2 regions of the Pseudarthrobacter sp. NKDBFgelt genome follow, and region 2 is predicted to be linked to the other one. Evidence: riboswitches for the same ligand, from Rfam matches in the RefSeq annotation. Region 2 holds a riboswitch; the other holds the start of a gene.
What was found. Region 2 has a riboswitch for glycine ahead of gcvP (aminomethyl-transferring glycine dehydrogenase). Riboswitches for the same ligand answer to the same signal wherever they lie in the genome.
Positions count from the first base shown of each region.

Region 1: linked by a shared signal. The riboswitch ahead of gcvP (aminomethyl-transferring glycine dehydrogenase) and the one ahead of gcvP (aminomethyl-transferring glycine dehydrogenase) in region 2 are both predicted to bind glycine.

Region 1 covers NZ_JBJURL010000042.1:1,917-17,411, forward strand. Annotated here, with positions in the region: gene gcvT (glycine cleavage system aminomethyltransferase GcvT) at 283-1,416, opposite strand; gene gcvP (aminomethyl-transferring glycine dehydrogenase) at 1,427-4,279, opposite strand; glycine riboswitch at 4,441-4,538, opposite strand; gene ACKAE7_RS12465 (zinc-binding dehydrogenase) at 4,816-5,772, shown strand; gene ACKAE7_RS12470 (hypothetical protein) at 5,848-6,156, opposite strand; gene ACKAE7_RS12475 (DUF427 domain-containing protein) at 6,337-6,621, shown strand; gene ACKAE7_RS12480 (MBL fold metallo-hydrolase) at 6,787-8,133, shown strand; gene ACKAE7_RS12485 (GOLPH3/VPS74 family protein) at 8,213-8,986, opposite strand; gene ACKAE7_RS12490 (hypothetical protein) at 9,102-9,422, shown strand; gene ACKAE7_RS12495 (NYN domain-containing protein) at 9,526-10,773, shown strand; gene arsA (arsenical pump-driving ATPase) at 10,912-12,675, shown strand; gene ACKAE7_RS12505 (hypothetical protein) at 12,737-13,081, opposite strand; gene ACKAE7_RS12510 (hypothetical protein) at 13,178-13,312, opposite strand; gene ACKAE7_RS12515 (peptidase) at 14,037-14,957, shown strand; gene ACKAE7_RS12520 (ammonium transporter) at 14,926-15,495, opposite strand, start outside.
Region 2 covers NZ_JBJURL010000065.1:7,329-22,823, reverse strand. Annotated here, with positions in the region: gene gcvT (glycine cleavage system aminomethyltransferase GcvT) at 1-97, opposite strand, end outside; gene gcvP (aminomethyl-transferring glycine dehydrogenase) at 109-3,042, opposite strand; glycine riboswitch at 3,221-3,319, opposite strand; gene ACKAE7_RS15870 (TetR/AcrR family transcriptional regulator) at 3,411-3,950, opposite strand; gene ACKAE7_RS15865 (MFS transporter) at 4,017-5,600, shown strand; gene ACKAE7_RS15860 (Dps family protein) at 5,700-6,179, opposite strand; gene ACKAE7_RS15855 (APC family permease) at 6,402-7,958, shown strand; gene ACKAE7_RS15850 (hypothetical protein) at 8,050-8,598, opposite strand; gene ACKAE7_RS15845 (DUF4193 domain-containing protein) at 8,891-9,193, opposite strand; gene ACKAE7_RS15840 (hypothetical protein) at 9,286-9,489, opposite strand; gene ACKAE7_RS15835 (MFS transporter) at 9,698-10,954, opposite strand; gene ACKAE7_RS15830 (elongation factor G-like protein EF-G2) at 10,965-13,136, opposite strand; gene ACKAE7_RS15825 (ChaB family protein) at 13,236-13,661, opposite strand; tRNA gene ACKAE7_RS15820 (tRNA-Thr) at 13,765-13,841, opposite strand; gene ACKAE7_RS15815 (thioredoxin domain-containing protein) at 14,006-14,878, opposite strand; gene ACKAE7_RS15810 (trehalose-6-phosphate synthase) at 15,059-15,495, shown strand, end outside.

The DNA.
Region 1 (15,495 bases), on a different contig from region 2:
CAATCTGGTGTGTGAAAAGTGAGAGAGCGTCCGGTCAGACCGCGCATTAAATGAGAGAGCGTCCGAGTGAAACCGACATCAAATGAGAGAGCGTCCGGTCAGACCGCGCATCAAATGAGAGAGCGTCGGGGTAAAACCGACATCAAGTGAGAGAGCGTTCGGCCCCTTTGGGTCCGGCCTCCGGCAGCATGCTCCCCACCGTCTCCCTAGCCTCGCAAGCTCGGCCAGGGAACCCTGACGGCGTGGGCCCAGCACTACGAAAAGTGCAGGGTGATGTTTTGGTTACTTCTGGCGCTTGTAGAACGGGAGGGCTACTACTTCGAAGGGCTCGGGCTTGCCGCGGAGGTCGATGTCCAGGGCGGTGCCGGGTTCTGAGTGTTCGACGTCGACGTAGGCCAGGGCGATCGGGTAGCCGAGGGTGGGTGAAGGCTGGCCGGAGGTCACCTCGCCCACGACGTTGCCGTCCTTGAGGACCGGATAGTGGCTGCGGCCGGCGCGGCGGCCCAGGCCCTTGAGGCCCACGAGCTTGCGGCCGGAGGTGGCACCTGCGCCGAGAGCCTTGAGTTCGGCCAGCACCGCCTTGCCAACAAAGTCGGACTCCTTCTTGAGCGAGACAACCGGGCCCAGTCCTGCGGCGTAGGGGTTCCCCTCGCGGGAAAGCTCGTTGCCGTAGAGGGGCATGCCGGCTTCCAGGCGGAGCGAGTCGCGGCAGGCGAGGCCGGCGGGGATGAGCCCATGGCCGTCGCCGGCTTCCAGCAGCGCTTCCCACAGGCCGGCGGCGTCCCCGTTCGGGACGTAGATCTCGAAGCCGTCCTCGCCGGTGTACCCGGTGCGGGCCAGGAGCAGGTCCTGGACAGCGCCGTTGAAGGTAATGCCTACTTCAACGGCCGCGTAGTACTTCAGCTCAGTCACCAGGGAGTGCTGCTCGGCGGGGACCAGCGTCAGGAGGATGGCCTCGGCGTTCGGGCCCTGCACGGCGATGAGGGAGGTCTCGGCGGACACGTCGTCAACAACAACGTCGAAGCCCGCGGCCCGCTCGGCGAGTGCGGCGGCGACCACCGCTGCGTTGCCGGCGTTGGGAACCACCAGGTACTTCTGTTCGCCCCGGCGGTAGGAGATGAGGTCATCGATGATGCCGCCGTCCTCCTGGCAGATCAGCGAGTACTTGGCCTTGCCAACTGCAACGGCGGACAGCTTGCCGGCCAGGGCGTAGTCCAGGAAGGCTGCGGCGTCGGGGCCGGTGACCCAGACTTCGCCCATGTGGGAGAGGTCGAACAGGCCGGCGGCGTTGCGGACGGCGTGGTGCTCGGCCAGTTCGGAGCTGTACTTCAGGGGCATCTGCCAGCCGCCGAAATCGGTGAAGGAGGCGCCGGCCAGCTTGTGCTGCTCATACAGAGCTGTGTAGTTCTCAGTCATCAGGAAATCCTTAGTTCTCAAATTCGGACAGCGGCGGGCAGGAGCACACCAGGTTGCGGTCCCCTGCGGCGCCGTCGATCCGGCCAACGGGCGGGAAGTACTTGTCCTGCCGCAGGGAGGACACGGGGAAGGCTGCCTGCTCGCGCGGGTACGTCCGGTCCCAGTCGGAAGAGACGACGGCGGCGGCCGTGTGGGGTGCGTTGCGCAGCGGGCTGTTGGTCACGGTGAAGTCGCCGTTGGCAACCTGGTCGATTTCCTTGCGGATGGTGATCATGGCTTCGATGAAGCGGTCGATCTCCGCGAGGTCCTCGGACTCGGTGGGTTCAACCATCAGGGTGCCCGCTACCGGGAAGGAGAGCGTGGGGGCGTGGAAGCCGAAGTCGATGAGCCGTTTGGCCACGTCCTCCGCGGTGACGCCGGTCTGGGCCGTCAGGTCGCGCAGGTCCAGGATGCACTCGTGCGCCACCAGCCCGGTTTCACCGGTGTAGAGGACGGGGAAGTACTCGTTCAGCCGTGCTGCGACGTAGTTGGCTGCCAGCAGCGCCGACTTGGTGGCCTCGGTCAGTCCCTGGCCGCCCATCAGCTTCACGTAGGCCCAGGAAATCGGGAGCACACCAGCTGAGCCAAAGCGCGAAGCGGAAATCGCAACGCCATGCCCGGCTTCATGGGCGGCCTTGTTTGCATCACCGGGCATGAAGGGTGCCAGGTGCGCCTTGGCAGCAACGGGTCCGACGCCGGGTCCGCCGCCGCCGTGCGGGATGCAGAAGGTCTTGTGCAGGTTCAGGTGCGACACGTCGCCGCCGAACTTGCCCGGCTGCGCCAGGCCAACGAGGGCGTTCAGGTTGGCGCCGTCCACGTACACCTGGCCGCCGGCGGCGTGGATCGCGTCGCAGACCTCGCGGACATCGGAGTCGTACACGCCGTGCGTGGACGGGTAGGTGATCATGATCGCCGAGAGGACGTCCTTGTGGGCTTCGATCTTCGCGGCAAGGTCGGTGTGGTCGATGGTGCCGTCGGCAGCGGTGGCCACCACAACAACCTTCATGCCCGCCAGGACAGCGGACGCGGCGTTCGTGCCGTGAGCAGAAGCGGGGATCAGGCAGACGTTGCGCTGCTGGTCGCCGCGGGAGTGGTGGTAGCCGCGGATTGCCAGCAGGCCGGCCAGTTCACCCTGGGAGCCGGCGTTGGGCTGGATGGACACCTGGTCGTACCCGGTGATCTCGGCGAGGTCGGCTTCGAGCCCGGCAATGAGTTCGCGCCAGCCTTCGGTCTGGGAGTCCGGAGCGAACGGGTGGATGGAGGCGAACTCCGGCCAGGAGATGGCTTCCATTTCGGCCGTGGCGTTCAGCTTCATGGTGCACGAACCCAGCGGGATCATGGTGCGGTCCAGCGCCAGGTCACGGTCGGAGAGGCGGCGGATGTAGCGCAGCAGCTGGGTTTCGGAGCGGTGCGTGTTGAACACCGGGTGCTGCAGGTAGGTGGAGGTGCGCAGCACGGACTCCGGCAGCTCAAAGCCCTCGCCGGAAACAACCGGACCGGCGCCAAAGGCGACCGCCACCGCGGAGAGGACCTCCGGCGTCGTGGTTTCATCAACGGACACGCCAACCGTGTCCGCGTCGATGAGGCGCAGGTTGATGCCGCGGGCCTCGGCGGCCGTTATCACCTTGGCAGCCTTGCCGGGCACGCGGACGGTGAGGGTGTCGAAGAAGGACTCGGACACCAGTTCGCGGCCGGCACGCTTCAGCGTCGCTGCCAGGGCGCGGGTGTTGTTGTGGACGCTTTCGGCGATGGCCTTCAGGCCGTCAGGGCCGTGGTAGACGGCGTAGAAGGAGGAGACGATGGCCAGCAGTGCCTGCGCGGTGCAGATGTTGGACGTGGCCTTCTCGCGGCGGATGTGCTGCTCGCGGGTCTGCAGGGCCAGGCGGTAGGCCGGGACGCCGGCGTTGTCCTTGGACACGCCAACGATGCGGCCCGGCAGGGTGCGTTCCATGCCTTCGCGGACGGCCATATAGGCGGCGTGCGGTCCGCCAAAGAACAACGGCACGCCGAAACGCTGGGTGGAGCCGACGGCGATGTCCGCACCCTGCTCGCCGGGAGGGGTGATGAGGGTGAGGGCCAGGAGGTCGGCGGCGACCGTGACCAGTGCGCCGCGTTCCTTGGCCTCGGCGATCACACCGGAGTGGTCCCAGACCCGGCCGGAGACGCCGGGCTGCTGCAGGACTACGCCGTTGATGTCGCCCTCGGGCAGTCCGCCCGTGAGGTCCGCGACTTCAACCTCGAAGCCGAGGGCCTCGGCGCGGCCCAGCACGATGGCGATGGTCTGCGGGAGGAGGTCGGCGTCCAGGACGGTCTTGCCGTCCTTGGCAGTCTTGTTCTTGTTGGCGCGGCGCATCAAGAGCACGGCTTCGGCCACGGCGGTGGCCTCGTCGAGGAGGGAGGCGTTGGCCACCGGGAGCGCGGTGAGGTCCTGGACCATGGTCTGGAAGTTGAGCAGCGCCTCAAGCCGGCCCTGGGAAATCTCCGGCTGGTACGGGGTGTAGGCGGTGTACCAGGCGGGGGCTTCAAGGATGTTGCGGCGGATTACCGGCGGGGTCACAGTGTCGAAGTAGCCCTGGCCGATCATCTGCACGGCCATCTTGTTCTTGCCGGCCAGCTTGCGGAGCTCGGCGAGGACCTGGACTTCGCTGAGGGCGCCCTCAAGGGTGAGCGGCTTGTCCTGGCGGATGGAATCCGGAACCGCGCTGTCCACGAGGCCATCAAGGGTGTCGTAGCCGACGGCCTTGAGCATGGTGTCGATATCGGACTGGCGGCGCGCGCCGATATGGCGGTCAGCGAAGGTGGTTGGGGACGAGTGAACCGTCATGAGAGGAACTCCATAATTCAGGTGGCGCCTTAGCACCACGTTGATTCGGGTTCCTCCCCGCTCTGTATTGGACCTGAGAGTTTTGCGTTGCCCTGCTGTTCAGCGGGGCGCCACTTGCACCGTCGGTGAGCCCGGTTGCCCGGACTGCTTTCCAGAGTTGCCTTGCCGCGGCGGTACGTGGGCCTGAGAGATTCCTGGGGAGGATTTGCTCCTACGGCGCCTGCAGAACGTACCGGCAGGACTCTCCCGCCGCAGATCATAAGCATGTGCCACTGGTGGGTGACACGGCTCACAGAATATCGTGTTGCAGTGGCGGATGCAACTTGCCACCGCAAAAGACGGCATCACGACGGCGGGACGCGCCCGCATCATCCATCCCGCCAACCCGCAAGGCAGCGCCCGCAACGAAAGTCCGAGCAATATGACCCGCCCGTGAGCCTTGCCACAATCGGCATCCGGTTGCCACAAGCAAGCGTAAGGTTGACCATATGCATGCATATGCATGCATTTATCCATGAACGCAAAGGAGACGTCCCATGAAGGCATGGCAGTTCACCGGCACCAACAATCCACTCCAGCTCAACGAGGTCGCAGAGCCCGCCGCCGGTCCCGGCCAGGTGGTTGTCAACGTCAAGGCCGCCGGGGTGTGCCACTCCGATGTCACAGCGATTGACGACGCCGGATGGATGCCCCTCTTCCCGGAACTCCCCCGCACCATGGGCCACGAAAACGCGGGAGTAATTACCGAAGTGGGCGAAGGCATGGAGCACTGGAAGGTCGGCGACAGGGTCGGCCTCTCTCCCGTCATGGGCGATGGCGACGCAATCGGCTACGGAAAGTGGGACGGCGGCTTTGGCCCCAAGCTGCTTGCCACGGACGACAACCTGGTCAGGCTGCCGGATGAGGTTTCCTTTGAGCTTGGCGCCATGGCAACAGATGCCGGACTCACGGCATACCACGCCATCATGGCCGTCGGCGGAGCCAAGGCCGGGATGAAGGTTGGCGTGATCGGGCTCGGCGGCTTGGGCTACATCGGCGCCCGCGTCGCCGTACTGGCAGGTGCCGAGGTGTACGGCGCGGAAGTGAATCCCGAAACCCAAAAGCTGGCCGACGAGATCGGCCTTGCCGGAGTCGCCGCCTCCATCGACGCATTCAAGGACAAGGACCTCGACCTGATCGTGGACTACGCCGGTTTTGGCACCACGACCGCTGCGGCCCTTGAGACCCTCGCCGAATTTGGCACGCTGGTCCAGGTGGGCATGGGACGCCTCGAGGCGACCATCAACACCTACCCGCTGATCATCAAGCAACTGTCCATCAAGGGCTCCAAATCGGGCACCAAGGAGGACCTCGAGAACCTCTACGCCCTGATGAAGTCAGGCCAGCTGAATCCGCCGATGAACCTGATTACCCAGGCAAACATCCCCGGCGCCATCGACAAGCTGCGCAAGGGCGGCGTTGTTGGCCGCTTCATCGCCGTCTACGGGGGCTGACCCCCACGCGTAATCCGGGGACGGAGGCGGAGGGCACGTCCCGCCGCCTCCAGCTTTGCCCCGCAGGCTGGTGCCCTACCGGCTCTCGGCGCCGTTCCTCCTGCCGAGCCGGTATCCGGCCCAGAATGCGAGCAGCAGCAGGCCCACGACGGCGATGGCCAGGCCCGCCTGCGTCCCCGGGCTGAGGAACGCCATGCCGGTGCCGGAGAAGGGCTGGTTGCTCAGCGGCGCGTAGGCGAACCAGCCGATATAAGTGTTCCTTTTGAGCCAGGCCACCAGGCATCCCACCAGCAGGACGAGGAGCCCCGCGATCGGCAGGACCACACCCGGGATCCGGGCCGGTTTCCGTGGCTGCTGTTCTCCAGATGTGCTGTTGTCCCCCATGCAGGCGAGTCTAGCCGGGCTGCCGGCCGCGTCCCGCCGTCGGGCGCTCCCCCGGGACCGCCCTCCCCCGAGGCCAGGGAATGAACCCATCCTCGGGGAACAAGCCGGACGGGCGCGGCGTTGGGATACCTACGACACGTCCGCCGCCAGCTGCGCGGCACCCAACAGAACGGAACCCCCATGGTCAGGGCTATCTGGAACGGAAAAGTCATAGCCGAATCCACGGACACCGTGGTGGTGGAGGGCAATCACTACTTCCCCCGCGACGCCGTCAACGCCGGCTACTTGAGGGACAGTGACCTGTATTCCGTCTGCCCCTGGAAAGGCCGGGCCAGCTACCACACGCTGGAAGTGGACGGGAAGGTCAACGTGGATGCGGCCTGGTTCTACCCTGAGCCAAAGCCCCGCGCCAAGCAGATCGAGGACCGGATCGCGTTCTGGCGCGGTGTCACCATCGAGGGCTAGCAGGCCTTCCCCTCACGCGGGAGCCGCCTGGGGCAAGAGGACGACGGCGGGACCTCCCGCCGTCGTCCGCTTCCGTTTGAGGGGTCCCGGATGGGTCTACCGGCTGGTGGTGGCCCGGGGGTAACGTGACGATCAGGCTGACACCCGTTCGAGGAGGAACCCGGCATGGAAGTCATCACGATCGAAACGCCGCAGCTGGGCGACCGCACCTACCTGGTGCATGACGGCGCGGTGGGAGTGGTCATCGATCCCCAGCGGGACACGGACAGGGTGGAAAAGGCCGTCTCGGACGCAGGTGTGCGGATCACGCACGTGGCCGAGACCCACATCCACAACGACTACGTCACCGGCGGGCTCCAGCTGGCCCAGGACCACAACGCCGACTACCTGGTCAACGCCGCGGACGATGTCCCGTACAGCCGCCAGCCGATCTCCGACGGGGAAACGGTGCAAGTGGGACGGATGGTCCTCAAGGCCGTGGCCACGCCGGGGCACACCCACCACCACCTCTCCTACATCGTGACGGACGGTGACCAGCAGGCAGTGTTCTCGGGCGGCAGCCTGCTCTACGGCTCGGTGGGCCGCACCGACCTGGTCAGCGAGGAAGACACCGTGCCGCTCACCCACCACCAGTACAGGTCGGTCCGGCGGCTGGTGGATGAAGCGGGTGGGGACGCCGGGCTCTACCCCACCCACGGTTTCGGTTCCTTCTGCTCCTCGGGCCCGGCCAGCGGGGCGGAATCCTCCACCATCGGCGAGCAGCTGCAGGAAAACCATGCCCTGACGGACCCGGACGAGGACCATTTTGTCCGTGAGCTGATCCACAACCTCACGGCCTATCCGTCCTATTACGCCCATATGGCCCCCATCAACATGGCCGGCCCCACCGCGCCGGACCTGGACCTGCCCGACTCGCTGGACCAGGACGAGCTGGCGTCCCGGCTGGAGCGGGGCGAGTGGGTGGTGGACCTGAGGAACCGGGTGGCCTTCGCCAACACCCACCTGAGCGGCAGCCTCAGCTTCGAATACGGCGACGGCACCCAGTTCACCGCCTTCCTGGGCTGGGTCCTGCCCTGGGACGAACAGCTGACGCTGGTGGGTGAACGCCAGGACGTGGAGAACGCCATCCGGGACCTGTCCCGCATCGGCGTCGACAACCCGGACGCGGCCATCGGCGCCGGCCCAGCGGACCTCGCGCCCCGGGCGGCAACCTCCTCGTATGACAGCGTCGGCTGGCAAGAGGTGCTGCAGAAGCCCAAGGATGATCCCATCCTCGATGTCCGCCGCACCGACGAGTTCAACGAGTCACACATCCAGGATGCGGTGAACATCCCGCTCCACGAGCTGCTCCGGCGCATGGACGAGGTACCCGCCGGCCGGCTGTGGGTGCACTGCGGCTCCGGCTACCGCTCCGCCGTGGCCGCCAGTCTCCTGCAGCGGACCGGCCGCGACGTGGTCCACATCGACGCCAGCTTCGGCGACGTGAAGAAGGCCGGCTTCACGCTGGCGTGAGCCAGCAATGGTGAACGGACGACGGCGGCACGTCCCGCCGTCGTCCGCTTGCGTTGTGCCCTGACTAAAGGGTTGCCGCCTACAGGGTTGCGGCTTCCTCCTCCGCCAGCCTGATCATGCGGAGTTCATCCTCCACAGCGCGGGACGGCCAGTAGTCCTTGGCCAGCTCGCTGGCCCGGACCCGGTCCGCTTCCGGGAAGAGCTTGCCGAGCAGCCCCGCCGCCTGCATCAGGGCGATCAGCGCTATGGTCCTGGCCTCGGGCGCCGTGGTTCCGGGCTTCGTAGTCCCGGGCTTCGCGGCCTCCGGCCCGGCGGCTTCCGGCCCTGTGCCAGCAGCTGCGCCCTCAGCTCCCCCGCCCTCAGCCGCGCCGGTATCCGGCGGCTGCAGGTTGGACGGCGCAGCCCTGAGTGCTGTCCGGATCTTTTCCAGCAGCGCGGCCTCGGGGGCATGGTCCTTTTCCGGATACCGCGCGGCCCGGAAACGGCCCAGGTGCTTCTCGCCGACGTGTTCCACGATGCCCGCCGACGCCATCTGCTCGTAGATGCGCTGCGTCTGGGCACGGCCTTCCAGCATGGAGACCCAGCGCCTGGCGCTGTGCGGCCGCGACTTGCCGCGGATGAGCTCCAGCTCGTGCTGGAGCTCCGTGTCAGGTGTGGCACCCGTAGCCCGGACATGCTTGCCCTGCAGCTCGATGGCACCGACCAGGTCCAGCTCGGCCAGGATTGCCCCTGCCACCGTGGTCCTGAGTGCGAACACCGGAACTTCGGGTTTGCCGTCTTTGTCATCGGTGGCCAGGAGGAGGAAGGCCTGGGGAAGGCTCAGTTCAACCGCTTGGGGTGTTTCCGCGTTCATGGCACCATGGTGCGCCCGCACAGCGGCACCCGCTACGGCCAAAGTACCTGTTTCCCCCACGGACGCAGGTTTAAGCTGGTATCACAACGTCCCTTCCAGCGCCGCGGAGGCCGCCATGGACACCGAAACCGCCGAGGTGGTTGGCCATGACGTCACCACCATTACCTGCGTCTGCGGGAACACCGTCAGCAAGGACGGTCTGATCCAGGCCAACGCGCAGGGCATCCCCGTCCACTCAGGAGATTCCCCTGCCCCGCCGGAGCTGGCGGAGTGGCCCGCGGACGAGGACCTTTACACCCTCTGCCCCTCCTGCGGCCGCGTCTACCGTGACGCCGTCATCGAGGAAACAGGAACCGCGCCCGTCGCTTTCCGGGTCGACGTGAAGGAGGCACCCATTGCGGAGGCCATCCGGGTCCACTGGAACCTAAGCACCTAAGCCAAGGGGGAAGCGGACGACGGCGGAACCTCCCGCCGTCGTCCGCTTGCGTGTCGCACCCGGAGGGGGTGCCCGCGCCCCGCGATGCTGGCACACTAAGCCAATGAACGAGGCACTCTCTCCCTCCCGCAGGCCCGGCATCCGGGCCGCGATGTTTGTTGATTTCGACAACGTGTTCACCGGCCTGCAGGCCCTGGACCCGCTGGCGGCGAAGCGGTTTGCCGAGGACCCCAAGCATTGGGCGGATGCGTTGTCAGCCGGCGGGTCCGGGGAGGGTGCCCGCCGCTTCCTGATCCGCAACTGCTACCTGAACCCGATGGTGTACTCGAAGTACCGGACCTACTGGACCCGCGCCGGTTTCCGGGTGATCGACTGCCCGTCGCTGACGCAACGGGGCAAGAGCAGCACGGACATCAACCTGGTGCTGGACGCGATGGACGCGCTGTCCGGCAGCGGCGGGATCGAGGAGTTCTTCATCGCCTCGGCCGATGCCGACTTCACGTCCCTGATCCAGCGGTTCCGTGCCGCAGACCGGATGACCACCGTAATCGCTGCCGGCGCCGTGGCCTTCGCCTACCGGGAGATGGCGGACCATGTGGTGGAGTCGCACGACTTCGTGGCGATCCTCCACGGCACCACCGCCGAACCCATCCACGCCGTGGCGTCCCCGAAGCTGCCGCAGGCCCCTGCCGCTGCCAAGGCAAAAACCAAAGCCAGCTCCCCCGCCGTCCGCGAAGTGCTGGATTTTGTCCGCTCCGCGCCTGGGCCGGTGGTGGGGGCCATGGTGGCGCACCGGGCGCTTACGGCGGAACCTTCCTTGAAGACGGACTGGGGCGGGTTCGGAAAGTTCGGAACGTGGGTTTCCCAGATCGCCAAGGACGTGGAATATTCGGCCGCGCAGGGCGGCTGGGTGTGGGACGCCAAGCGGTTCTCCAGCGAGGATCTTCCGCTGCCTGCGGACCTCCAGCCGCGCGTGGAGGAGCAGGTCACGCGGGTGACGGATGTGCCTGCACTTTCCGCCGCGCAATTCCGGCAGATCTTCACGGCCATGGCAGCCCGGCTCCGGGACCAGCCGGCGCTCAACCGTACCGAACTCTCCCGGCAGGTGCGGGACGACTGCGTCAGCGCCGGCCAGCCGGTCTCCCGCAACGCGGTCAGTTTCGTCCTGCAGGGGCTCGCCTACGCCAATTTCCAGTTCAATGACAAGGCGACCGCGGCGGAACTGGCGGCGGCGTGGACGGCCAACGTGGAGGAACTCTGCCGGGTGGCCCTGCTGGAGTTCGACACCGGCGAAAAGGCCGCGGTGCGGCGCTGGGCGAGCGGCGGGCTGCTGGAGAACGGACACGCTTAAACGGACGACGGCGGGTGTGGCGCCGGGTGGGCTGGGCGCCGGGTGTGTCGGGTACCGCGTGTGTCGGGTACCGCGTGTGTTGAGTACAGGGACGTTCGGCTCTGGGGCCGTCCCCCTCGTGTTGAAAGACTGGCTTGCATGAAGTTCCTCCACAACCCGCCGCGCTTCCTGTTCTTCACCGGCAAAGGCGGGGTGGGCAAGACCTCCGTGGCGTGCGCGTCGGCGCTCTCGCTTGCCCGGGCCGGCCGGAAGGTGCTGCTGGTCAGCACCGACCCCGCGTCCAACATCGGTCAGGTCTTCGGCCTGGCCGTTGGAAACACCGTCACCGCAATTCCGGAAGTGCCGGGCCTCTCTGCCCTGGAAATCGACCCGGAACAGGCAGCGGAGGCTTACCGGGAGCGGATCCTCGCCCCCGTCCGGGGAGTCCTGCCGGAGACCGAACTGGCCGGCGTTGCGGAGAGCCTCTCGGGTTCCTGCACCACGGAGGTGGCCTCCTTCGACGAGTTCACCAGTCTCCTCGGGGACGATGCGGCCTATGCGGAGTACAGCCACATCATCTTTGATACGGCCCCGACGGGCCACACCATCCGCCTGCTGCAGCTGCCCGGCTCATGGACGGATTTCCTTGCCACGGGCGCGGGGGAACCGTCCTGCCTGGGTCCGCTGTCCGGGCTGGACAAGCACAAGGAGGTGTATGCCAGGGCGGTTGAGGCACTCGCCGATCCCCTGCGCACCCGCCTTGTGCTGGTGACCCGGGCGCAGCCGTCGTCCCTGAAGGAGGTGGAGCGGACCTACCTTGAGCTCAACCAGATCGGCATCCGCGGCGGGTACCTGGTGGTAAACGGCGTCCTGCCCGAGGCCGCCGGCGAGGAGGAGCTGGCGAAGGCCTTGCGTGCCCGGGAAGCCGCGGCCATGGCGGCCATTCCCGGGGTGGTCGCGGAGCTCCCCCGCGACGTCCTCGAGCTCAAACCCGGCAACATGGTGGGTATTCCGGCGCTCGAATCCCTGGTTGCTCCCACGGCGGGCGCGGATGCTGAGGAGGGCCCGTCGTCGGCCATTGACATCGAGGACGCACCGCTCGCTGCGCTGGTGGACGGCATTGAGGCCGACGGACACGGGCTGGTGATGTGCATGGGCAAGGGCGGCGTGGGCAAGACGACGGTGGCTGCGGCCATTGCGGTTGCCTTGGCCAGGAGGGGTCACGCGGTCCACCTCACCACCACCGATCCGGCGGCGCACCTTTCCGAAACGCTGCACGGTTCTGTCGCGGGGCTGACCGTCTCCCGCATCGATCCTGCGGCGGCCATCCAGGAATACCGTGCCCACGTGATGGACACCAAGGGCCGGAGCCTGGACGACGAAGGCCGGGCGGCGCTGGCGGAGGACCTGATGTCGCCCTGCACGGACGAGGTTGCGGTGTTCCGGCAGTTCTCCCGGGTTGTCCAGGAGTCCCGGCGGCATTTCGTGGTGATGGACACCGCACCCACCGGGCATACGCTGCTGCTGCTGGATGCCACGGGTTCGTACCACCGGGAGATTTCCCGGCAGGTGGGGGACTCGATGGGATTCGTGACGCCGCTGATGCGCCTCCAGGATCCGGTGGGAACAAAGGTCATCCTGGTGACGCTGGCCGAGACCACGCCCGTGCTGGAAGCGGAGGAACTCAAGGCCGACCTAGAACGGGCCGGGATCCATCCCTGGGCCTGGGTCATCAACAACTCCATCGCCGCCGCCCACCCGCGCTCGCCGTTCCTCCGGGCCCGCGCCGTCCATGAGGCGGACCAGATCACCAAGGTGCGGGCGTTGGAGGAGCGGGTTGCCCTCATTCCCCTGCTGCCGGAAGAGCCCATTGGCGAGGCGAAACTGACGTCGCTGACGGCTTTCACCAGCGAGCGCGTATAGCAAAAGGTGGGAAAGGACGACGGCGGGACCTCCCGCCGTCGCGCCTTGCCTCCTGCAACGTTTACGCAGCCAGCGGCATGTCGAACAGTTGCTCAGCGAGGCTGATGAGGTGGTGGGGCGCGTCCGTCTCTTCGCCCGGGTCCACGTAGCCCAGGAAGAGCGCCGTTCCGTGGATGGTGTCATCCGGCTCGACGCCGGCTTCGCGGATGAGGACTTCCGCCCGCAGGTTGGGAAAGGACCGGCTTCCGTCATTGTTCAGGTAGGCGCGCCAGCCGCGGCCGGCGATGTATCCGATGTTTCCGGCAGCCACTCGCTGGAGTGCTGTGGCGTCCAGAACCAGGGGTCTGAGGTGCACCGGGTGGGCCAGGCGGGCCGGAACCACCAGGGCGTTGCAGGAGAAGTTCATGGCGTGTCCTTGGAACTGAGCACGGGGGGTGCAGACGGGTGGAGCGCGGGCAGCCGGGCGGGCTAGGAGTTCCGTTCCCGGCTGCCCGCGGGCTTGTCAGCGCTGGTTCTTGCGCGGCTTTGCGAAATTCAGTTCGCTGTTCTCGTTTTTAGCCCTTTTATCGGCACGCTTTTCGAGAATTGTCTTGCCGGCCTTTTTTACTGCGCCGCTTTTGGGGGATTTTCCGGACATCGGAATCACGCCTTTCTGTGCTTTGCGTTACCCAGTACCATACCTACTTTTATTTTTTTCGCCAGTCCTTCGCAAACCGCGCGTTTCCGGGCGTCATCGCGCTCACCGCTGCGCGCCGAGCCGCACCAAAATTTTGTGCCACTTTTCCAACAATGAGCCTTGCCCCCGCAGTTTCACGTCCTCTGGAATTCCCAAATAAAACCGCAGTCCCACTCCAGGCTAAACGTGACTGCAGGCATCATGCAGACAGGAATTTTCCTGCGGAGGATTAAAAAAAGGGAGATGGGCCGGAATCATCCACGGGGGTTTGTTGGAGTGAAACGCCCTGGGCGCGGAGGTAGCATGCCCACATGAGCACCCGGGATACTCCTGCACAGATCGGTGACCTACCCCCGATCGGACGCCCAGCAAACAGCGCCCTGCTCGCGGCCGGCGTCAGCTCGCTGGTCCAGGTGGCCGCCTGCAGTCGCAGCGAATTACTCGCTATGCACGGGGTCGGTCCGAAAGCGGTCCGCATTCTGGAGGCTGCACTTGAGGCTCAAGGGCTGCGGTTAGCCGGCTGTCCCCCAACAGGGAAGCGATCAGTCCAACTGGGACAGGAGTAGCGGCGCAAAACGACCATGCTCTGCAACGCTCCAACCCACCTGTGGCGGGGGCTGGAACCAGCCATTAGGCTGAGCAAACCTATCTCAGGGATGGGTTTGGGGGCACAAGGGGGCAGCCGGTGGTACCGGATTTCGGCAAGAAGGGTTTTCCAGGCACGTTTGTTGGTGGACGGAACATCCCGGGCGTCCGGCGTTCGCCGAGCGGGCGCATCCCCCAGTGGGCGATCGATGAGGCCCTCGGGAAGCTGCAGGATCCCGAGCCCTGGCGTACAGTCACTGCACCAAAGGCAGGGAAAAGACGCGGCTACCGCAGGATCAAACAAGCAGGGACCCGCAAGTGGAGGTCGCGGTCAGCAACGGTCCTGGGCCTCGCGCTCGTCATCGGGCTTTACTTCACTCCCACACTTTTCGACCGGTTTGTCCTGTCCGCTGCACTGCCCCACCTGCCCGGATCAGATGTGCCTCCACCGGGGATCGAAGCTGCTTCGTCTCCGCTCGGCGTCCCGCCTGCCACCACCGGGTCTACCGCGTTCGTCCTGCAGGAGTCTCCTGACCCTGACCAACCATTTGTGGCCTACGACCCGTGCCGCCCGGTCCATTACGTGGTCCGCCCGGATTTGGCACCACCGGGTACGGAGCAGCTCATCCGGGAGTCCGTAGCCGCGGTTTCTGCTGCTACCGGACTGCAGTTTGTCTACGACGGGCCTACCTCCGAGGCGCCGTCATTAGACCGCGAGGCTTACCAGCCTGACCGGTACGGCAAGAAGTGGGCGCCGATCCTGGTTGCGTGGTCCACACCTGGGGAAGCGCCGGAACTGGAAGGGAGGGTTGCGGGGACCGGCGGCAGTTCGTCGATCCAGGTGCCAGGCGAGCCCTATGTGTACGTCAGCGGCCAGGTCCTCCTCGACGCACCGGGCCTCGCGGAAACGCTTGCCTATCCCGACGGGCAGGCCCTGGTTCGGGCTGTCATCATGCATGAGCTGGCGCATGTCGTCGGGCTGGACCACGTCAACGACCCCACCCAGCTGATGTACGAATAGAACAGCGGGCAGCTGGACTTCGGCGCCGGCGACCGCGCCGGCCTGGCATTGTTGGGGACCGGCGAGTGCGTCCCGCGGATCTGACAGCGGGCTGATCCGCCGGTCCCCCACAGGTTTTAGCGGGCGGTTGGCGCCGGCTTCTCCTCAACCGCTCTCCCACTAAGTGGTGCAGCTGCTCGGCGTGGCCGCGCGGGGCGTGAGCCTTGTCTTCACCGTTTTCGTAGGCGTTCTCGGCGTGGAGGCTGATGTCGAGTCCCTTCGCCTCCACCGGCGCCGCAACCCGGATGCCCATGGTCAGGTCAAGGACCTTTGCGATCACCCACGTGACCGTGAAGGTGTAGGCGAAGACTGCCAGGATGGCCAGGGCCTGGCGGCCGAGGAGCTCGAAGCCACCTCCGTAGAACAGCCCCGTCGCGCCGCTGGGTGCCTCCGGTGTGGCGAGGATGCCGATCAGGAGGCCGCCCACCACGCCGCCAATCAAGTGCAGTGCCGTGACGTCGAGGGCGTCGTCGAAGCCGAGCTTGTACTTGAGTGCAAC
Region 2 (15,495 bases):
AGCTGTACTTCAGGGGCATCTGCCAGCCGCCGAAGTCGGTGAAGGAGGCACCCAGCTTCGTGTGCTCGTCATAGAGGGCGGTGCGCTTCTCAGCCATGGCAGGCGTCCTCAGTTTTCGAATTCGGAGAGCGGCGGGCAGGAGCAGATCAGGTTGCGGTCACCGGCTGCGCCGTCGATGCGGCCCACCGGCGGGAAGTACTTGTCCTGCTTGAGTGATTTCACCGGGAACACGGCCTGCTCGCGCGGGTACGCGCGGTCCCAGTCGCTGCTGATGGCGGCGGCAGCGGTGTGCGGGGCGTTCCGGAGCGGGCTGTCCGCCACCGTGAAGTCGCCGTTCGCCACCTGGTCGATCTCGGCGCGGATGGCGATCATGGCTTCGATGAAGCGGTCGATCTCCCCCAGGTCCTCGGACTCGGTGGGCTCCACCATCAGCGTGCCGGCCACGGGGAACGCCAGCGTGGGCGCGTGGAAACCGTAGTCGATCAGGCGCTTGGCCACGTCTTCGGCGGTGACGCCGGTGCGGGCGGTGAGTTCGCGCAGGTCCAGGATGCACTCGTGCGCCACCAGTCCGGCTTCGCCGGTGTAGAGGACGGGGAAGTGTTCGTTCAGCCGTGCCGCGACGTAGTTGGCCGCGAGCAGTGCGGACTTGGTGGCCTCGGTGAGACCGGTCCCGCCCATCAGCTTCACGTAGGCCCAGGAAATGGGCAGCACGCCGGCGGAACCGAAATTGGAGGCGGAGATGGGGACGTCGTTGCCTTCGGTCCAGGTGGCGGCGTTGCCGGGCATGAAGGGTGCCAGGTGCGCCTTGGCAGCAACGGGTCCGACGCCGGGTCCCCCGCCGCCGTGCGGGATGCAGAAGGTCTTGTGCAGGTTCAGGTGCGACACGTCGCCGCCGAACTTGCCCGGCTGCGCCAGGCCAACGAGCGCGTTCAGGTTGGCGCCGTCAACGTACACCTGGCCGCCGGCGGCATGGATCGCGTCGCACACCTCGCGAACATCGGAGTCGTACACACCATGCGTGGACGGGTAGGTGATCATGATCGCCGAAAGGACGTCCTTGTGGGCTTCGATCTTCGCGGCAAGATCGGTGTGGTCGATGGTGCCGTCCGATGCGGTCGCCACCACAACAACCTTCATGCCCGCCAGGACGGCCGATGCGGCGTTGGTGCCGTGGGCCGACGCCGGAATGAGGCAGACGTTGCGCTGCTGGTCGCCGCGGGAGTGGTGGTAGCCGCGGATCGCCAGCAGGCCCGCGAGCTCACCCTGCGAACCGGCGTTCGGCTGGATGGACACCTGGTCATAGCCCGTGATCTCCGTCAGCTGCGCTTCCAGGTCCGCAATGAGTTCGCGCCAGCCCTCAGTCTGCGAATCCGGAGCGAACGGGTGGATGGAGGCGAACTCCGGCCAGGAAATGGCTTCCATCTCGGCCGTGGCGTTCAGCTTCATGGTGCATGAACCCAGCGGAATCATCGTGCGGTCAAGCGCCAGGTCCCGGTCGCTGAGTTTCCGGATGTAACGCAGGAGCTGGGTCTCGGAGCGGTGCGTATTGAACACCGGGTGCTGCAGGAAGTCGGAGGAGCGTTCGACGGAGCTATCCAGCGCGAAGGCTGCGTCGCCGTCCGCCGTGGCCGGGACGCCGGAGGCCTTCACGCCAAAAGCGTCGAGGACACGGGCGGCAATGTCCGGCGTCGTGGTTTCATCGGTGGAGAAGCCGACGGTGTCGGCATCGATGCTGCGCAGGTTGATGCCCATCGCCTCGGCCGCGGCGACGACTCCGGCAGCCTTGCCCGGCACCGAAACCGTGACAGTGTCGAAGAAGCTGGTGTGCAGCACTTCGAGGCCTGCGGCCTTGAGGGACGCAGCCAGGCTCCTGGCATGGGTGTGGGCGGACTGCGCAATCGCCTTCAGGCCCTCCGGGCCGTGGTAGACGGCGTACATCGAAGCCACGATGGCGAGCAGCGCTTGGGCGGTGCAGATGTTGGACGTGGCCTTTTCGCGGCGGATGTGCTGCTCGCGGGTCTGCAGGGCCAGGCGGTAGGCGGGAACGCCGGCGTTGTCCTTGGAGACGCCCACCAGGCGGCCGGGCATCGAGCGTTCGAGGCCCTTCTGGACTGCCATGTAGGCCGCGTGCGGGCCGCCGTAGAACAGCGGGACGCCGAAGCGCTGGGCGGAGCCCACGGCGATGTCCGCGCCCTGCTCGCCCGGCGGGGTGATCAGGCTAAGGGCCAGCAGGTCGGCTGCAACGGTCACCAGGGCGCCGCGCTCCTTGGCCTCCGCGATCACCGCGGAGTGGTCGAAGACCCGGCCGGAAGCACCAGGCTGCTGCAGGACAATCCCGTTGATGGCGCCGTCCGGCAGTCCTTGGGAAAGGTCCGCCACTTCAACCTCGAAGCCGAGCGCTTCGGCGCGGCCCTTCACAATGGCAATGGTCTGCGGCAGGCAGTCTGCGTCCAGCACCGTCTTGCCGTCGCGGGCATCTGCATTCTGCCCTGTGGCCTTGTTCGCCCGGCGCATCATCAGCACGGCCTCGGCCACGGCGGTGGCTTCGTCCAGCAGGGAGGCGTTGGCGATGGGCAGGCCTACCAGGTCCTGCACCATGGTCTGGAAGTTCAGCAGCGCCTCGAGCCGGCCCTGGGAAATCTCCGGCTGGTAGGGCGTGTAGGCGGTGTACCATGCCGGCCCCTCGAGGATGTTGCGGCGGATCACCGGCGGCGTAACGGTGTCGTAGTAGCCCTGGCCGATCATCTGCACGGCCGTCTTGTTCTTGCCGGCCAGCCTGCGGAGCTCAGCGAGGGCCTCCACCTCGCTCAGCGCGCCTGCCAGTTCCAGCGGGGAGTCCTGCCGGATGTCCTTGGGGACGGCGGTATCTACCAGTGCGTCCACGGTGTCGTATCCCACGGCCTTGAGCATGGTGTCGACGTCGGACTGGCGCCTTGCGCCGATGTGCCGGTCAACGAAGGCTGCGGCAGCGGGTTCGGCAGAAGCATGGGTGGCGGTTGCCGGGGTGGCGGAGGCCGGAGATACAGTCACGAGGAACTCCATAGATAGGGCGGCGCAGGGTACGCCACATCGATTCGTGTCCCTCCCCGCTCTGTATTGGACCTGAGAGTTTCCGCGTGGCCTGCCTGGGCTGGCCTCGCTTGCACCGTCGGTGAGCACAGCTGCCTGGATTTCCGGAACCGGATCTCCGAGCCGACAGCCTGCTGCTTTCCAGAGTTGCCTCGCCGCGGCGGTACATGGGCCTGTGAGATTCCTGGGGAGGTATTGCTCCTACGGCGCCTGCTTGTACCTTCTGGCAGAACTCTCCCGCCGCAGATCAAAGGCTATTGATTTGTAGTGTTTGTGGTTGCCGGTGACGGCCCACACATGGACCAATTCTCCTACGCTGCGGGCCCGCGGGCAAATGCCGGTCAGCCCTTCAGCCGCTCCACTGCCGCCAGGAGTTCCTCCACATCTTCCCGCCTGTTCCCGGGGTTACCGGACGGCCCGCTCTCCCACATGGCATTGAAGTACAGCCCATCCCCCATGTACAGCACCGCCTTGGCCATTGCCGTGCCCACATCCTTCCCGATGAGGTCCAGCCACTGCTGCTGGATCGCCGCGAAGCGGCGCCGTGCCTCCTCGTGCGCCACTTCCGCCAGGCGGGTGGCAGCAACAAAGGAGCGGTCCATGGGGGTGTCGGACCAGAGGGACGATCGGATGAAGTACGCGGCGGCGCCTTCCTTCGCGGCCGCCATCGCCGCGAGGTCCTCCCCCGCCAGCCGGTCCAGCCGCTCGAGGGTGGCCGTGATCAGCGCTTCCTTGTTGGGGAAGTGGTACAGCAGGCCGCCCTTGGAGACGCCAGCCCGCCTGGCGACCGCATCGAGGGTGGCCGCCCGCTCCCCCACGTCGATAAGGAGCTCTTCAAAAGCATCGAGGACTGCATCTCGCGCGACGGGTTTCCTGGCCATGGTCCCATCATGCACGGTTGGGATTCGATTTCTTAACTATACCGTCCAGACGGTACAGTTAATTCCATGACACCGTCCGCCGCCGCCCAGCCGAACAGCTTCAGCCCCACCCTGTCCCCCCTGCCCGCAGGCAGCCGCTTCCGGGCAAGCCGGCGGGACTGGCTGGCGCTGGCGCTACTGATGTTCCCCGTCCTGCTGGTAGCCGTTGACAACACGGCGCTGACCTTTGCGCTGCCGGCCATCGCGAGCGCCCTGGACACCTCGGGAGTTCAGCTTCTTTGGATCGTGGACGCCTACCCGCTGGTACTGGCGGGGCTGCTGGTTGCCATGGGGAGCCTGGGCGACAGGATCGGACGCCGGCGGCTGCTGATCATCGGCAGTATTGGCTTCGCGGCAGTATCAGCAGCCACCGCCTTTGCCCCCAGCGCTGGCTGGCTTATTGCAGGCAGGGCCGCGCTGGGTTTTTTTGGCGCCATGCTGATGCCCTCCACGCTGTCGCTGATCCGGAACATCTTTCCGGATCCCAACCGGCGGCGGCTGGCCATCGCGGTCTGGGCCGCAGGGTTCTCGGGCGGCGCCGCGCTGGGGCCGATCTTTGGCGGCTGGCTGGTGGAACAGTTCTGGTGGGGAGCAGTGCTTCTGGTCGCGGTGCCCATCATGCTCCCCCTCCTGGTCCTGGGCCCCGCCTTCATTCCGGAATCCCGGGACCCGTCCCCGGGGAAGGTGGACGCGCCCAGCATCCTGCTCTCGCTGTTCACCATGGCCCCGGTGGTCTATGGGATCAAGGAGTTCGCCACCGAAGGGCCCGGCGGCGCAGCACTGGGAACCATGGCATTCGGCGTGGCAATGGGTGTTGTGTTTGTCCGCCGCCAGCAGCGCCTGCACAGCCCACTCCTGGACATTTCCCTGTTCCGGAACAGGGTTTTCAGCATGGCCATCACCGCCAACATCCTGGCCCTGTTCTCCTTCAACGGGTTCATCCTCTTCCTGGCCCAGCACCTTCAGCTCATCGAGGGCATGTCACCCTCGGCCGCCGGAATGGCGATGATTCCGGCCCTGGTGGCCACCGTTATTGCGGGGCTTGCCGCGGTGCCGGCCGTACGCAAAGTCCGCCCCGGCTTCGTGGTGGCGGCCGGGCTCGCGATGAGCGCAACGGGCTACAGCCTGGTCACTTTCGGCAGCCATGCGGGCGGTCCCTCACTGCTGCTGGCCGCACTGCTGATCCTCGCCTTGGGCGTGGGGACTGCCGAGACAATCTCCAACGACCTCATCCTGGGAAGTGCGCCGCCGGAAAAATCAGGCGCAGCAGCAGCGATCTCCGAGACGGGCTACGAGGTGGGCGCCCTGCTGGGAACCGCGGTATTGGGCTCCATTCTTACGGCCTCCTACCAGCACAACCTGCGGCTGCCGGCGGGCATCACCGACGCCGCCCCCACCGCGGGAACTGCGCAGGCCGGCGAGACCCTCGCCGGCGCCGTGGAGATGGCGGCCCGGCTGCCGCAGCCAATGGCAGACGCCGTGCGCCTGGCCGCGGCAGCGGCGTTCGATTCGGGAGTGCACATCACCGCAGCAATTGGGCTGGTACTGATGGCGACGGCGGCAGTCCTCGCCGCCGTCGTGCTTCGGAAAGTGCCCAAGGCGGACAGCTGAAAGGGGCCCTGCTCACCGGGGACAGCAAAAGGCGCCCGCAGCCGGAGGATTCCACCTCCGGCCGCGGGCGCCCTGCACTCCGCTTCGCTGCGGACGCTGCTACTTTGCGTCCGGCGCCGTAACGCTGGCAGTAGGCTTCATGTTTTCCGCGTTGACCATCCAGGCATACTGCTCCAGCTTGGCGATGAACTCGTGCAGCAGGTCCGCAGTGGTGGGATCCTCTTCATCCACTTCGTCGTGAACCTTGCGCATGGTGCCAACGGCAGCCTCAAGGGCAGCGACGATGCGTTCGATCGCGTCCTTGGTGCTGATCAGGCCTTCAGGGAACTGGGCCAGGCTCGTGGACCCGGACACGGTGGAGCTGCGGCCGTCCGGCAGGGCGTGCAGTGCCCGCATCCGCTCGGCAGTGTCATCAGCGAACTGGCGGGCAGCGTCCACAATTTCATCCAACTGCAGGTGCAGGTCGCGGAAGTTGGTTCCCACGATGTTCCAGTGCGCCTGCTTGCCCTGGATGTGCAGTTCGATCAGGTCGGCGAGCACGGCCTGCAGGTTGTTGGTCAGTGTCGGTGAAGCTTTCATGCGTCCTCCTCAAGTGGGTCCAGTAGTCCCGACGCTATCAGCACCGCAGCGTGCTGTGGCCGGTCGGCGGAGGATTTCTCAGTGAGCTTACTAATTTGTGAACACGGACATAAACGAACGGCATTCATATTTCCCCTTGCGTCCTGCATCACATCCACTCATACTAAATGAACGCCATTCATATAGTGACCGTTGTCTCAACATCTTCCAGAAAGTGGTGCCATGACCGAGACCATCCGCACCAGAACATCCCTTGCCGGTTCCGGGCCGCACTCCCCGGGGACGTCCGGCACCAGTCCCAAAGGACTGAAGGGCGGGCAGCTGGGCCTGCTCGCCGTCGTCGTCCTGGGCATTTCAACCATCGCCCCCGCCTACACCCTCACCAGCGCCCTGGGTCCCACGGTCAACGAAGCCGGGCTCCAGCTGCCTGTCATCTTCCTGATCGGTTTCATCCCCATGATCCTGGTCTCCCTCGCCTACCGGGAACTCAATGCCGATTTCCCGGACAGCGGCACCACCTTCACCTGGGTCACCAAGGCCTTCGGCCCCTGGGTGGGCTGGATGGGAGGCTGGGGCCTGCTGGCCGCGAACATCATTGTGCTCTCCAACCTCGCGGGCGTCGCCGTCGACTTCTTTTACCTCTTCCTGTCACAGCTGACCGGCTCCCCGGAGCTCGCGGACCTGTCCGCAAACAAAGCCCTGAACGTGCTGACCTGCTTTGTGTTCGTAGCCCTGGCGGTCTGGGTCAGCTACCGCGGACTCCACACCACCAAGCTCGTCCAGTACGGCCTGGTGGGATTCCAGCTGCTGGTCCTGGGGCTGTTTGTGGTCATGGCCTTCGCCAACTGGTCTTCCTCGGAAACCGCCATTCCCTTCAGCTGGGAATGGTTCGACGTCACCAGGATCGAGACCTTCGGTCAGATCGCCGCCGGCATCTCGCTCTCCATCTTTGTCTACTGGGGCTGGGACGTCTGCCTGACGGTCAATGAGGAAACGTCCAACGGCAGGAAGACTTCCGGGCTCGCCGGCACGCTCACCGCCCTCATTGTCCTGGCGATCTACCTGCTGGTGAGCATCGCCACCATGATGTTCGCCGGCGTCGGGGATACCGGCAACGGCCTGAACAATACCGAGATCCACGAGAACATCTTCACCGCCCTGGCTTCCCCCATCATGGGTCCCTTCGCCATCCTGATGTCCCTTGCCGTACTGTCCAGCTCGGCCGCTTCCCTGCAGTCCACCTTCATGTCACCCTCCCGGAGCATGCTGGCCATGGGGTTCTACGGCGCCCTGCCCGCACCGTTCGGCCGCGTCAGCAGGAAGTTCGCGACGCCGGGCTTCGCCACCGTTGCCGCCGGCATCATGTCTGCCGGCTTCTACGCGGTGATGCATGTGGTCAGCGAGAACGTCCTCAACGACACCATCCTGGCACTCGGGCTGATGATCTGCTTCTACTACGGGCTGACCGCGCTGGCCTGCGCCTGGTACTTCCGCCACAGCGTTTTCGACAGCCTGCGGCACTTCGTTCTCCGCCTGGTGTGCCCGGTGCTCGGCGGGGTGGGGCTGTTCGTGGTGTTCCTGCAGACCGCAGTGGACAGCGTGGCCCCGGAGTTCGGCAGCGGCTCGGAGATCTTTGGAGTGGGCCTGGTGTTCGTCCTCGGAGTCGGCATCCTGGCCTCAGGCGCCGCCGTCATGCTCATCATGGCCAAGGTCCGCCCCGGCTTCTTCCGCGGCGAAACCCTTAAGCGGGATACCCCCGCGCTGGTGGTGCCGGAGTAGCCGCCGTGAGCTAGTCCAACCGCCCGACCGCAGGAAAGGTGCCGTTCCCCGCACACAGGGGGAACGGCACCTCTCCGTCTAGGGCCACCTGTCACCAGTAGTGCGCCACGTCCACCACCAGGCGGGATCCCGAACCCGGCCCGTCCAGGGTGAAGACCCGGAACGGAAGTCGGGCGCGGACACCCAGGCCAATGCTGGTGTAGCCCTCGTAGCTCCCGGCCCAGACCACCTGGCGGAAGGTCTGGTAACCGGCCACGTTAGAGAGCTCGGCAGGGTCAGCCGGGTTATAGGTGGAGTTACCGTTCCCGTCGTAGGCGGGTGCGTTGACTGTCACCTGCAGGCGCCCGTTTCCCCGGACCGGGATGGTGAACCCGGATCCGTCCTGCACTATTTGGGGAACGTACCTCACGGTGTAGCCGGCGGCAGGGCCGTTGAGGTCCACCACCATCCTGTCGAAGCAGTAGTGCTGCCCCGTGCGGACGTTGGTAACGTTGGCGGTGCTCATGTCCCGGTCGGCTTTCGCCAGGGACCCCCAGACGAGCCCGCAATAGGAAGTGGTTGCCGAGGCGGGCCCCGGTGCCACTATTCCGAGCCCGGCGGCCATGAGGATGGCGGCGAGCCAGGTGGAGAACTTTTTCATTGTGGGGCCACCCATGCGTAGAGCGATGTGATAGCTCAAGGGTAGGAGCGTTTTCGGCGCAGATCGAGGCCTGTGGCCGCTTCGCCGCGCAACCGTTAGGCTGCGGTGCCGCGCATCACGCGCGCATAAATCCGGGGCGGAAAACGGGCTTTCCTTGGCCCCATACGGGCTGTTTCTGACCTGTTGCTGCGCTGTTCCTGCACCTTGCCGTTACCGGCATAACGACGGCGGCAGGAGACGAAAAAGCGCCGGCCACCTTTGGAGGTGGCCGGCGCAGGAAGTTCGGGAGGAGTCAGCCTTCGCAGTCGCGGCAGTACTTCATGCCGTTCTTTTCGCGGGCAACCTGGGAGCGGTGGCGGACCAGGAAGCAGGATGAGCAGGTGAATTCATCAGACTGCTCTGGAACAACAATGACCGTCAGTTCCTCGTTGGAAAGATCCGCGCCGGGCAGGTCTATGCCTTCGGCGGTGTCGTTCTCATCGACGTCAATGACTGCGGTCTGCGCGTTGCCGCTACGCGACGCCTGGAGGGCCTCCAGCGAGTCGGCCGGAGTTTCTTCTTCCTGCTTGCGTGGGGCATCGTAATCGGTAGCCATAGCGTGTTCACTTTCGTTGCTGCGCAGCGCCATTTCAGGCACCTCAGTGAAGCAGTTTAGGGCATGATCCCGCTACCGGCGCAATAGTGTGCTCAACCGGACACTCCGCTGCCCTGGACCACGGATTCATTGTGGCTCCGCCTGGCGTGTTCTGCCCCGGCCGCCACTCCGCTCAGGGCCGGCAGCCATCCCCAGCGGGTGGCATCAGCCATGGCATCGGCTGCCTGCTGGCCGGATTCGTAGGTAAACGTGTCAATGAGCCACGCGCGGAACCGGTCGGAGATGTTTGCGATCATGCCTGAAAGCTACGCAGCGATTGTTGTGGGCGCGTTTCGTCGCTGTCTCGCCGGCGTTAATCCGTGCCGGTTTCCCTGCCTCCTCGCTTCTACGCTGGACAGCAGGGCGGCGCAGTACGGGCACGATGACATCAGGCAAGCGGCCAAGAAGCTGCTCGGACTGATGGACTCCGACTGACCGGAACGTCCGCCGTAGCCGGGGCCGCTGCTAGGGCGCCGGCGGTGTTCCCTCTGAGGCCGTGTCCGCCGGCGGTCGCTGCCTGCGGCTGAGCAGGATAAAAGGTGCGGCGATCAGCTGCAGCGCACCGCCCACGGCCAGGGAAGCCGGATAGCCGTAGAGGTCTGCAGTCCTGCCAAGCACAGGCTGCACCACGACTCCCCCTGCCGAACCCATCAGGGAATCGAAGCTCAGCACTGTTGCCCGCTGCTTCGATGCGATCATGTCGTTCAGGTACGCCTGCCGCACGGGAGTGCCTGCCGAGGCCACCACGGCCCACAGCGCCAGGAGCGCAAGGGCAAGCCAAAAGACGGTGGTGAACATCAGTACCACCAGGATGACTGCGCTGACGATGTTGGTGGCGATCAGCACGCTGGTCCGCCGTTTGACCAGTTTCCGGATGCGCGGCGCCATCCACCCGCCCACGATGTCCGCTCCTGCCACCAGTGCCGCCGCCAGGCCGGCGATGGCATAGGCCCGGGGATCTCCAAACAGCTGCAGCAGGTAGGGCTGCAGAGCGTAGAAGACGTAGATGCCCACGCCCTCGGTAAACGGCGCAGCAAGCATGATGTACCGCACCGGCGGATGCTTGAGGCCCCCGTCCACTGAAGCTTTGAGGACGGCCCGGGTGGCCTGCACGGGGTGGGCCGAGCGTTCAGGCGTGAAGCCGACGTCGTGCATGAGCAGGAAGGCCACCGCGAACATCGCCACCAGCACACCCACGCGCACCAGGAACGGTACCCCCAGGTTCGTGGCCTGGGCGATCACCCCACCGGCCACGGAGCCGGTGAGCATGGCGACCCCGGACACCATTTGTCCGCGCCCGAGCACCACCTCCAGCCCGCCCTCATATCCCGAAAAGCGCAGGGCGTCCACCAGCCAGGCCTCCACCGCCCCCGAAAAGAAGGTAAAGCCCAGGCCCAGCAGGACCGAGACGCCGGCCCACCACCAGAACGGGGCCGAGAACTGCCACAGCAGGAAGTACAGGAAGGTGGACCCGGCCAGCGTGACGGTCCCCAGCAGGAAGGAAGCCCGCCTCCCCCAACTGTCCGCCACCACGCCGGTGGGCACCTCGAAGAGCACCATGCCCACGGTGAAGAAGGCGTTCGCGGCGAAGGCCTCAAGGTTGGTCAGCCCGGCGTCCAGCAGGAAGAGGGTGTTGATTCCCCAGATGAACGAGGCCGCCAGGGTGTTTCCCAGGGTCAGCGTGAGATAGACGCGCTGGATCTTCCTGGCAGCCGCGTTCATTGGAGGGCTGCTACGAGGGGCTGAAGCTGGCAGGCACGGGATCATGCCGCAGGTACCGGCGGCGGAAGCGCCCCGTTCCGGCGGTGAGCGCCCGCAGGTCCACGGCGTACCGCAGGAGCTCCTGGTCCGGGACTTCAGCGCCGATTTCAGTCAGGCCCCCGCCCGAGGACGTGGTGCCGGTGAGCCGGCCGCGACGGGATGACAGGTCACTCATCACTGACCCCACGTGCTCGTCCGCCACCGAGATGGTCACTGACGAGACCGGTTCAAGCAGCTGGATCCGCCCGGCCGCCGCGGCCTCCCGCAGGGCCAGTGCCCCCGCCGCCTGGAATGCTGCGTCCGAGGAATCCACGCTGTGCGCCTTGCCTCCTGTCAGGGTGACCCGCAGGTCCACCACGGGGAAACCCGCGCTCACGCCCTTCTCCATTTGCGCACGGACGCCCTTTTCCACGGACGGGATGAAGGTCCCAGGAATAACGCCACCCACCGTCTTGTCCACGAATTCGAACCCCCCGCCGCGGGGAAGCGGCTCCACGTCGATGTCGCAGACGGCGTACTGCCCGTGGCCTCCGGACTGCTTGACGTGCCGGCCGTGTCCTGCCGCGGGTGCTGCAAAGGTTTCCCGCAGGGGCGTCACCACGTCCACCGTGTGCAGTTTCACGCCCTGGTCGCGGAGCCGGTCCAGGACTACCTCGACGTGGGCCTCGCCCATGCACCAAAGGACCAGCTGGTGCGTTTCTGAGTTGCGTTCCACACGGAGGGTGGGATCGCCGGCCGCGATCTTCCCCAGGCTGCGAGCCAGCGCGTCCTCGTCGCTGCGCGAATCGGGTTCCACCGCCACCGGCAGCAGCGGCTCGGGCATCTCCCACGTGGCCAACAGCAGGGGCCGGTCCCGTCCGGAAATAGTGTCCCCCGTTTCGGCGCTTCCCAGTTTGGCCACCGCGCACATGTCGCCGGCCACGCAGTACGGCACAGGCCGCAGGGAGGCCCCCAGCGGTGAGTAGAGGTGCGTGACGCGTTCGTCCGAGTCGTGGTCCGGGTGGCCGCGGTCCGCCAGCCCGTGGCCGCCGACGTGCACGGGCGCATCCTCCCGCAGCGTCCCGGAGAAAACCCGGACCAGGCACACCCGGCCCAGGAACGGATCGACGGAGGTCCGGACCACCTCCGCCGCCAGCGGTCCCGTGGGATCGCACCGCAAGGCATCTGCTGGTGAACCGCCAAGGTCGGTCGCCCCGGGCACGCTGCCGTCCGGCGGCGACGGAAAGGCCCGGACCAGCACCTCCAGGAGTTCCGCGGTGCCCAGCCCGCTCACGGCCGACGTGGACAGGACCGGGAAGAAGGTGCCTCGTTCGACGGCGGTTTCCAGGTCGGCGATGAGGACATCAGTGTCGATGTCCTCGCCTTCGAGGTAGCGGTCCATCAGGGTCTCGTCCTCGCTCTCGGCGATGATCCCCTCAATGAGATCACCCCTGGCGGCACCGGACGCGGCGAGTTCCGCCGCATCCGCTGCCCGCACGGCAGCGGCCGGCTCCCCGGACGAATAGTCCGTAACCGTGCCGGACAGCAGTCCCAGCAGGCCGGTGACCTCACCGCCCGCCCGCACCGGGACATAGAGCGGCAGGACGCCCTCGCCGAAGGACTTCCGGCAGGCGGCCAGGACGCCGTCGTAATCTGCCCGCGGGTGGTCCATCCGGGTGATGGCGACGGCGCGGGGCAGCTGCATGAGCTCGCACTCACCCCACAGCGCGGTGGTGGTGGCGTCGATGCCGTCGACGGCGGACACCACGAACAAGGCGGCGTCCGCCGCGCGCAGGCCCGCCCGGAGCTCGCCGATGAAATCGGGGTAACCGGGAGTATCCAGGAGGTTCACTTTGATGCCGTCGATCAGCAGCGGCACCAAAGACAGGGTCACGGAGCGTTGCTGGTGCACGGCAGCGGGGTCGGAATCGCTGACCGTTGTCCCGTCCGGGATGGATCCTTTGCGCGTGATCATTCCCTGGGCAGCGAGCAGTGCTTCTATGAGCATGGTTTTTCCGGCGCCCGAATGGCCTACGAGCGCCACATTCCGGATTCTGGCCGGATCCTCCGCGGCAATTCCGGCAGAGGCGTCTGCACGGCGCGATTCGGCTCCGTTGCGGCCAGCTGCCGTCCTGCCTGGGTCCTTGGTGCCCTTGACCGACATGGGAAACCTCCTGGCGTCTTTGCCATCCGACCGGACTGAAATGTGTCCTCTGATTCGACACCCTGGAGGGTGGATCGGCAAGAGCCGCAGGGCCTGGGATTAGCTTCCGCGCGCCTTCCGGGTGGCGGCGTCATTGGCCTTCTGGATGGCCTTGACCAGCTCGTCCTTGTCCATGGTGGACCGGCCGTCGATGTCCAGCTCCTGGGCAAGCTTGTAGAGGTGTTCCTTTGAGGCGTTCGCGTCCACCCCTCCCGCGGTGGGCTCGGATGACGTGCCGCCCTCCTCGGCCCGCTTGTCCGAGGGGCCGCGCTTTTCCTTCGGCTCCCAGTGGTCTCCCACCTTCTCGTAGCTGTGCTTGAGGGAGGCGTAGGCCGCCCGCGCAGCCCGGCCCTCGTCATTGTCATAGCTTTCAAGGGCTGAATCGTAGGTCTTGGCGAACGTGTCCTGGGCCTTTTGCTCAGAGCGCTGCAGGGTGGAGGGAAGCTCTTCCTTGCGGGCGTGGTCGTTCTTGCCGGTCTTGGGCATGGCACCCACGCTCCTTTCATCAGCAGGCTGATCATGCGGATGACACCAGCTTAACTGGCGGGGTGCACGGAGAGGCGGGCGGCCTGAACGGAATGTCTGGCGGTGGAGCCCCCTGTCGGATTCGAACCGACGACCCCCGCTTTACAAGAGCGGTGCTCTGGCCAACTGAGCTAAGGAGGCGTGCCCCTGCGGGCGGCGCCTGAACGGCGCTAGATAAGGTTAGCCCAACTGCTGCCGGTGGTAAAAACGCCGGCGGCCCCCACAGGTTTCAGGGTTAAAGCCGGCGGCCCGTTCCCGGAAGAATCCGGGAGCGGGCCGCTGGGTGTACAGGTGCGGGAAAGGTGTTAGGCCTTGGCGTCGATTGCCGCCTGGATTTCGGCGTTCAGGTCGGTGCCGCCGTCCCACTGCTTGCCGTCGATGAAGACCGTGGGCGTACCGGTGATGCCGGTGTTTGCTGCCAATTCCGTGGAGTACTTGACGTAGGGGCGGAAGGTCTTGTCGTCCACGCAGCTGTTGATGTCCGCACCGATGTCGGTGGCGAGGGACTTCAGCTTGTCATCGGACAGGCCGGCACCGCCTTCGGCGGGCTGGTTCTCGAAGAGGACATTGACGTATTCCCCGTACTTGTCGGGGGCCGTGTCGGCAACACATGCAGCCGCGTTGGCGGACCGGGATGAGTAGTTGGTGCTGGACTGGCGGTCCAGGAAGCCCAGGGGGCGGTACTCCATGGTGATCTTGCCTTCATTGCGAAGGCTTGTCAGTGCCTCGTTGTAGGTCTCTTCGAAGCGCAGGCAGACCGGGCAGATGAAGTCGATGTAGGCAATGACCTTGACGGGCTGCCCTTCTTCGGCTTCTGCCCCCGGTGCCACCACGGGGCTGGGCGGGGTTTCGGGCTTGGTCAGGGTGGTCACGTCAACGGTGGCAGGATCCGTCTGCTTGACGTCGGTGTTGGCCAGGAGGGTCACGCCGCCATTGACGTTTGCGTTGGCGGGCACGGGCCCCTGGTCGGCGATGGGGGTGTTCTGCCTGATGCTGGTGGTCACCACCAATGCGACAACAGCCAGGATGGCCACGACAGCCGCCACGATGCCCCAGCCGATGAGCAGTTTGTTGCGCTTGTCCTTTTTCAGCTGCGCTTCACGGATCAGGCGCGCCTTTTCGCGCGCCTCCGCGGTTCGCTCAGCCTTGGACTTACGGACTTCGTTTGCAGGGCTCATGTGTTCCTTGGGTCGGTTGACGTGGGGGGACCACTTCGTGGCAACTCCAAACATTTTAGGGGAGAAAGCTGGGAGCTTGCTCCTTCAAGTATTGGCGGGGTTGACGAACGGCCGAATAGCACGGAAGATTCCGTCCCGTTAGGGTGGGCAGAGAGGCACAAGCAACCCCAGGGGGCCGCAATGCAAACACCCGTCCAGGAAAAACCCACCGCCCCGGCGACGTCCGGCGCCGCCGGAGCAGGCCACGGCGGCGAAACAAAGTACGACTTCATGGTGGTGTCCAACAGGCTGCCTGTGGACCGCTGCGCCCCCGGCGACAGCGGGGACGACGGCTCCGGCTGGCGCCGCTCCCCAGGCGGCCTGGTGACAGCACTGGCGCCCATGATGACCAAGACAGACGGTGCCTGGGTGGGGTGGCACGGCGCGCCGGACGAGACGGTCAAGCCCTTCAGCCACGGCGGCATGGACCTCGTCCCGGTCCAGCTCAGTACCGACGACGTGGAGCTGTACTACGAGGGGTTCTCCAACGCCACCCTCTGGCCGCTCTACCACGACGTCATCGCACCGCCGGAGTTCCACCGGACCTGGTGGGACGCCTACCGCAAGGTCAACCGAAG